DNA from 2 places in the Stutzerimonas chloritidismutans genome. Region 2 is predicted to be linked to the other one. Evidence: riboswitches for the same ligand, from Rfam matches in the RefSeq annotation. Region 2 holds a riboswitch; the other holds the start of a gene.
The links. Region 2 has a riboswitch for cobalamin ahead of LLJ08_RS16960 (TonB-dependent receptor domain-containing protein). Riboswitches for the same ligand answer to the same signal wherever they lie in the genome.
Positions count from the first base shown of each region.

Region 1: another riboswitch for cobalamin. It lies ahead of btuB (TonB-dependent vitamin B12 receptor); the one in region 2 lies ahead of LLJ08_RS16960 (TonB-dependent receptor domain-containing protein).

Region 1 covers NZ_CP086067.1:3,181,613-3,185,506, reverse strand. The annotation lists gene nhaD (sodium:proton antiporter NhaD) at 1-1,152, shown strand, start outside; gene LLJ08_RS14735 (metallophosphoesterase family protein) at 1,177-1,980, opposite strand; cobalamin riboswitch at 2,126-2,341, shown strand; gene btuB (TonB-dependent vitamin B12 receptor) at 2,460-3,894, shown strand, end outside.
Region 2 covers NZ_CP086067.1:3,631,772-3,635,665, reverse strand. The annotation lists gene LLJ08_RS16965 (cobalamin-binding protein) at 1-118, shown strand, start outside; gene LLJ08_RS16960 (TonB-dependent receptor domain-containing protein) at 141-1,997, opposite strand; cobalamin riboswitch at 2,096-2,312, opposite strand; gene LLJ08_RS16955 (SbcC/MukB-like Walker B domain-containing protein) at 2,556-3,894, opposite strand, start outside.

The sequences.
Region 1 (3,894 bases), 450 kb from region 2:
CTGTTCTTCGGCACCCTGGCCTGGCTGCTCTTGTTCATCTTCACACCGGTGGGCGAGGCGCGGGAAACCGTGCTGGAAAGCCTCAACGAGAACATCGCCGAGATCGCCGGATTGTGGATCTTCCTGGTGGCGGCCATGACCTTCGTTGCCTATCTGAACAAGAAGGGCATGATCGAGAACCTGATCTATCTGGTGTTGCCCACGCGGATCAGTGAGCGCGCGCTGCTGTTCCTCACAGCGACCTTCTGCTTCGTGTTCTCGTCGCTCGCCGACAACATCACCGCGACGCTGGTCTCCATCACCCTGATTCTCTCGCTGCAGCTGGATCGGGCGAAGACCATCAAGTTCGCTACCTTGGTGGTTTTCTCCGTCAACTCCGGTGGCGTCGCGCTGATTACCGGCGACGTCACCACGCTGATGATCTTCCTCGCTGGCAAGGTGGCGATCCTCCAGCTGCTGGCACTGGCCGTGCCGGCATTCGTCGCGGTGATGGTGCTGGCCGCCATGCTGTCGATCGGTATGAAGGGCGAGGTGGTGGTGCAGGGCCAGCGCAACGATGTGCGCGGTGTCGACGTGGCGATTGCACTGATCTTCCTGTGCACCATCCTCAGCACCATTGTCGGCAACTTCCTGTTCCAGATCCCGCCGGTGCTGACCTTCCTCGCCGGCCTCTCGGTGATGTTCCTGGTTGCGCGCTTCTTCAGCGACGACAACGACTCCGATCCGATTCTCGAATACGTGCGCCAGGTGGAGTTCGAGACGCTGTTCTTCTTCCTCGGCATCCTCCTGCTCGTCGGCATGCTCAAGGAGATTCGCGTGCTCGACGGGCTGGTGCACATCTATGACCAGGTGCCGGCAGTGATGGCCAACTACCTGATGGGCGTAATGTCGGCGGCCATCGACAACGTGCCGCTGACCGCAGCGCTGCTGAAATCAGGCCTGGAAATGGGTGTCGCCGAATGGATGGTGCTGACCTATGCGGTCGGTGTTGGCGGCTCGCTGCTGGTGATCGGTTCGGCGTCGGGCATCGTCGCCATGAGCAAGGTGCCGGGGCTGACCTTCGGCAGCTACCTGCGCTACATGCTCTACCTGTTCATCGCCTTCAACATCGGCTTCGCCGGTGTCTATCTGGTCGGCCTGTCGGTGGGCTGACCGCGGTTCGCGTGCTAGCGCGGGTCACCAGCTCAGGTTGAAGTGCGAACCCAGCACGAAGCGACCGTCGAGCAGGTCCCAGCGCTCGACGCAGACCTTCTTCTGTTCGCCGGGATGCAGCTTCAGCCGGTTGAAGGAGTTTGGCGAGGTGCCACGCAGGCGGGTCGAGAGCGTGGTGCCGGCCTGCACCATCCAGATCTCCCGCGCGAGGCCGCTGTACTGCTTGGACAACGGCAGCACGTAGGGCAGATGGATGTGCCCGCCCATGACCAGGTCCAGCCCGTGCTCGGCCCAGCGCTGCAGCGCGAATTCGGCGCCGTGCTGCAGGTTGCTCAGATCGCTCGGCACCATCGCGCCGAATGGCTGGTGGGCCACCACGATGCGAATCTTGTGCGGGTTGCCATCGGCCAGCCGCTGCGCCACCCGCTCCACTTGTCGCCCCGTCACCACGCCGTCCTTGTGCCGGCGCGGATGGGTGGTATTGAGCCCGATCACCAGCATGTCGTCGTTCTCGAATACCGGCTCCAGCTCATCGCCGAAGTGTCGCCGGTAGTTGCTGTACGGCGTGAACAGGCGGGCGAAGAGGTTGTACAGCGGGATGTCGTGATTGCCCGGAATCACCAGCGTCTCGCCGACGCCATCGGCCTGCACGCGGCGCACGAAGGCGGCGGCACTGGCGAACTGCCCGCGACGGGCACGCTGGGTGATGTCGCCGGAGAACACCAGCAGGTCGGCCCGGTGTTCGCGTACATGGTCCTCCAGGGCCTGGACCACGGAAGGTTGTTCGGTACCGAAATGGGTGTCTGAAATCTGCACGATGCTGGTCATGGGCGTCGGATATGGGTCCTGGCTGATTGCTGGCATTGTTGCATTCGAAGCCTTTTGGCGTCCGCCGTTCCGAGCGCCGAGATGCAAGCGGAAATTGCAGGGCGCTGCGACAACCCCGTGGTTGCGTCAAGCCCGGCCTTGGACTAACCTCCGCGTCGCCTCAGGTGCCCCCTCTTCAGCGAGGGGGTGAAACAGGGAAGCCGGTCCATTCTCACGAAGATTCCGGCGCTGCCCCCGCAACGGTAGGCGAGTCGAGAAACCCTAATAGCCACTGTGCTCAACGCATGGGAAGGCGCGGTTTCGGGACGCCGCAAGGCGTACGCTCGCAAGCCCGGAGACCGGCCTGTCGCATTTCACTGACAGTGCGGCGGGCGCTGGGCGGGTGCATATCCCTCGCGGTATTCACTTCCTTTTGCGGTTCCTCCGTCTGTCTTCGTCGACTTTCAGTCGTGCGGGTGGGCACGACGGAGACCTGTACCTTGACTTGCAAGCCCCGTTTCAAGCCAGCGGCCTATGTGCTGCTCGGCAGTTTTCCCCTTTCCATTGGCCAGCTGGCCGCAGCCCCGCTGGATCTCCAGCAACAGGTGGTGACCGCCACCCGCACCGCGCAGACGGCTCAGCAGAGCCTGGCCGCGGTGACCGTGATAGACCGCGAGCGGATCGAACGCAGCCAGGCGAGTTCGCTGCCCGAGCTGCTCAAGCAGGTGCCTGGCGTATCGCTGGCCAACAACGGCGGGCCCGGCAAGTCCACCTCGCTGTTCATGCGCGGCACCGAATCCGATCACGTGCTGGTGATGATCGATGGCATCAAGATCGGCTCGGTCTCGGGCGGCGGCGCGGCCCTGCAGGATCTGCCGCTGGAGCTGATCGAGCGCATCGAGGTGGTCCGCGGTCCACGCTCCAGCCTGTACGGCTCGGAGGCCATCGGCGGGGTGATCCAGATATTCACCCGCAAGGGCCAGGGGCAGGGCGTCAAGCCGTTCTTCTCGGCCGGCTACGGCACCCATGACACCTACACGGGCAGCGCCGGCGTTTCCGGTGGTGACGGTCGTGGCTGGTACAGCCTGGGCGTCAGTGGCTCGGACACCGACGGCATCAACGTCAAGTCGGCGGACACCAGCGGCTACGAACGTGATGCCGATGGCTATCGCAACCTGTCCGCGACGCTGAGCGCCGGCTACCGCTTCGACAACGGCCTGGAGCTGGACGCCAACCTGCTGCAGGCCAAATCCCATAACGACTACGACAGCGTAAACCGCTCCCGCACGTCCGGTTTCGGCGCCAATGCCGATGGCGAGTCGAGGGTCTTCGGCACCCGTGCGCGCTTCAGTCCGCTGGAACCCTGGCTGGTGACGCTGCAGGCCGGGCGCAGCGAAGACAAATCCGATGCCTATCAGGACGGACAGTTCTATTCACGCTTCGACAGCCGTCGCGACACGTTCAGCTGGCAGAACGATATCGAGCTGGCCGCGGGGCATACGCTGATCCTGGGTGCCGACCACCAGCGCGATGAGGTCAACGGCACCACGGTGTATGCCGAGGATTCCCGGGACAACGACGGCTATTTCGCTCAGTACCTGGGCGAGGTCGGCCGCCATGACTGGCAGCTGTCGCTGCGACGTGATGATAACGAGCAGTTCGGCCAGCACGACACCGGCAACATCGGCTACGGCTATGCGCTGACCGACTGGTTGCGCGGCACCATCAGCTATGGCACGGCATTCAAGGCGCCGACCTTCAACGAGCTGTATTTCCCCGACTACGGCAATCCCGAGCTGGACGCGGAAACCTCCGAGAGCCTCGAAGTCGGCCTTGCCGGGCAGCATGGCTGGGGCCACTGGGCGGTGAATGCCTATCGCACCGTGGTCGATGACCTCATCGCCTATGACGCCAGCATTTCCGCGCCGGCCAACG
Region 2 (3,894 bases):
CAGTGCCGTGCGCAGCGGTCGACTGCTTGAAGTGCCCGACAAGGGGCTGGAGCGCCCAAGCTTCCAGATGCTGGGGGCGATCAGGAAGCTCTGCGAGGTGATGGCGGCTGCGCCCTGAGCGGGCGCGCCGGTAGACGCTGCTACAGCGAGGGAGTCCAGGTGACGGCGAACAGTGCGGTGCGGCCCGCTTCGCGATAGCCGTAATTCTGCGACGGATCCCACCAGTTAGTTCCGTCTGGGCGGTTGTAGGTCGCCAGCGCGTAGTCGCGGTCGAACAGGTTGTTGACCTTCGCCTCCCAACGCAGCTCCGGATGGCTCTGCCAGCCAGCGCGCAGATCAAAAACGCCATAGCCGGACAGCTCGCGGGTGTTTGCGATCGTGTCGTAACGAGCGCTGGAAACGTGCCAACCGGCGCCAGCCGAAAGCGTGCCGAAAGTGCGATCAAGGTCGATGCTGAGCGTGCGCTTTGCCCGGCGCGCCAGAGTATGGCCGCTGTCCCGATCGCGTGGATCGATGATGCTAACGCCGAGGCTCGCCTGCCAGCCCAGCAGTTCGCGCGCCGCACTGGCTTCGAAACCGTTGATCCGTGCCTGGCTGACGTTCCCCATCCGGTTTTCGCCCCAGGCGATCATGTCTTCGACATCGGTACGATAAAGCGCGGCTTCCAGCTGGGTCTCGTCGAATTCGGCGCGCCATTGCAACTCATAGGTCTTCGAGGTCTCCGGCTTGAGGTCCGGATTCGGTCCCCACAACGGCGGCCCGTAAAGATCGGAGAATGTTGGAGCGCGGAAGCCTTCGCCATAGCTCAGAATCCAGCGCTGCGACTCACTCACTGGCAGGCTGACAGCGGCATTCCAGCTGTTGTGGCTGCCGAACTGCTGGTTGTCATCGTGGCGTAGCCCGAGCTCGGTGCCAAAGCGCTCGCCTTGAAAGCTGTGCTGGGCAAAGAAAGCCGAATTGTCGCGGCTGTCTTCCTGAAAAATCGTCGCGGAGTCGAGTTGGTCTTCATACCAGTCGCCGCCGACGCTCAGTTGGTGGCGCTCGCTCAATTGCAGCCGATTTATCCAGGCCGCCGAATGACGCGTGGTTTCCAACAGGGTGTTGTTCCAAGCGCTGCCGGCGCCGACGGCGTGATTACGATCGAAGCTGCGACCCAGTTCCAGACGGCTATTCCACATGTCGGTCAACTGACCGTCCAGGTAGCCGCTGTAACTGCTGACCCGAAACTCGTCCTGCGGCGTTCCGGGTTCGAAATCATTGGCGTCGTCATACTCGTTCTTGCCGCGCTGGTCGTTGAGACTCAAGCCGGCTTTCCAGTTTGCATCGAACTGGTGATCCAGCTTCAGGTGCAGCGCCTTGTTGCGCTGGCCATCGTTGTCCTGATCGGCGCCGCGGTTGTCGCGAGTGATATCGAAGCCGTCGCGCTCGTCGAGGCTGGCGCCGAGGTGGACGCGAGTCTGCTCCGTTCCGGCTGCGAGGCTCAGGCTGCGCTGGAAGGTCTGGTCGCTGCCGGCGGCCAAGCGGACTTCCGGGTTTATTCCGGTTTTGCCGCCACGGGTAAAGATCTGGATGACGCCACCAATGGCATCCGCGCCGTAAAGCGAGGAGCGCGGGCCACGGATCACTTCGACACGCTCGATGTTGTCAATGGCCAGGTAGTCGAGGCGGGCGAAACCGCTGGTGGCCGAGGCAATGCGTTGGCCATCGACCAGCACCAGCGTTTGTGCAGTACCGGTGCCGCGCAGCGATAGCGACGCCACACCGCCAGGGCTGCTCACCTGTACGCCTGGCACACGCCGCAGCAGCTCGGGCACGCTGCGGGCTTGTAGCCGTTCGATATCCGCGCGAGTGAATACGGTATTGGCTGCCGTCGCCTGGGCGCGCGGTTCAGCCTGGCGGGCGGAGGTAATGAGCATGCTTGGCAGCTCCTGCTCAGCAGCAAACACCTGCACGCCAGGCAGCAGCGCCACGGCCAGGGCAAGTCGGGACAGTTTCATTCTTGGAATTCCTCAAAAGATCGCAGACTTTTGAGGAGGGCAGGAACAAGCGCGGGGGATGACGGGCAGCAGCGCTTGACGGTGCTGCCCTCCGCAACACCAGTCGAATCCGTCAGGCCGGTCTCCGGGCTTTCGACACGCATCACGCTCACCTTCCCATGTCGGAACACAGTGGCTGTGGAGCGGACGGCGATCCCTGAGCATCGCGGTCGATTACCGTTGCGGGGGCAGCGCCGGCCTTGCTCATCGAGCGCACCGGCTTCCCGTTTAATGCGGACCTTGCGGTCGTGCACACCTGGGCGGATAAGAAAACGCGCGAACCTTACGGCCGGTGCTGGGGAAACACAAGCGGACGAATGGCCGCAAGGACAGTGGTTTCCAAGCAAAGCCGCGTCCCAGGGCCGCTCGAGCGTTGCTCGAAAAACATCCAGCCGCGACGGTGCGCAATGTTCAGCGATCGGCGCTGACTTGCGGGCGCCTACATTGGGCTCGAAGCCACCGAGGTCGTGCCGGCGGTCGCCAAGCGACGGCGGCATGTCCGCGCGACAGCGCTGAGCTTTATGAAAGCCCGCCGACAATCTGTAGATCACTCTGCCCATTGCCCTGCCGGCGCACCTGGATCTGCACTGGAATGCGCTCGTGCATTTCCGCCACATGGGAGATCACCGCCACCTTGCGGCCCTGGGCCTGCAGCGAATCCAGCGCGTCCATGGCGATCTGCAGCGACTCGGGGTCGAGGCTGCCGAAGCCTTCGTCGATAAACAGCGACTCGATCCTGAGCTTGCTCGAGGCCATCGAGGCCAGGCCCAGCGCCAGGGCCAGCGAAACGAGGAAGGTCTCGCCGCCGGACAGCGAATGCACCGAGCGCAGCTCGTCGCCCATCTCGGTATCCATGACCAGTAGGCCCAGCGGGCTGCCGCCGCGCTTGAGCCGATAGCGCCGGGCCAGTTGGCGCAGCTGCACATTGGCATGCTGCACCAACAGGTCGAGGTTGTAGGCCTGGGCGATCTTGCGGAAGGCGCCGCCGTCGCTGGAGCCGATCAAGGCGGCGATGCGCCCCCAGCGCTGATGCTCGGCCCGTGCGGCGTCGATCTGTGCGAGCAACGCCTGGCTCTGGCTGCGGCGCTTGTCGTCGTCGATCAGCTGGGCGCGGGTTTCCGCGCAGCGCTGGTCGGCCTGCTCGCATTGCTGCAGTTGCTCGGCATGGCGCTGCTGCAGCCGTTCGATGTCCGGCGTTTCGGCCTGCTGCAGTTTGTGCGTGTTCAGGCGACTGAGGCAGCCGTCCAGACGCTCGCGACAGCGGGTCAGGGTTTCGGCGTTCTGTTGCAGGCGCTGGCGCGCCTCGGCAATCAGCTGGTCATCCATGTGCAGCAGCTGGGCGAGGGTGGCGTCGTCCAGCTGCGGGTGGCTGGTGCGCCAGGTGGCCAGTTCCGCATTCAGCGCGTCGCGTTCCTGTTCCAGTTCGGCTTGGCGCTGGCGACAGTTCTGCTGCTCGCTGTGCAGCCGCGTCAGGCCAAGCTTGCTCTCGTTGAGCTGCCGATCAATCTCGGCCTGGGTTTGCCGCGCAGCCTGGATGGTCGCGTCCAGCTGCCGTTGCCAGGCGCTGGCGCTGGTCTGTTCGCCAAGGCTGGTACGCAGCGCCTGCTGGCAGGCCAGCAGCAGTTTCTCGCGCTCGGTCAGTCGTGCGCTGCAGCTTTCCTGTTTCTCCTGGCGATGGCGTTGTTGCAACTGCTCGTCGCTGCGGCGCTGCTCGCACTGGCGCAGCTCATCGGCCAGCTCGGTCTGCGCCTGCAGTTGCTGCAGCCGCGTGGCGATGCTGGTGTCCAGCTGCATAAAGGTCTGCGCCGGATTTTCGCGCCAACGCTGCAGTTGTTCGGTGGGCAGCAGTTCGGCGAAG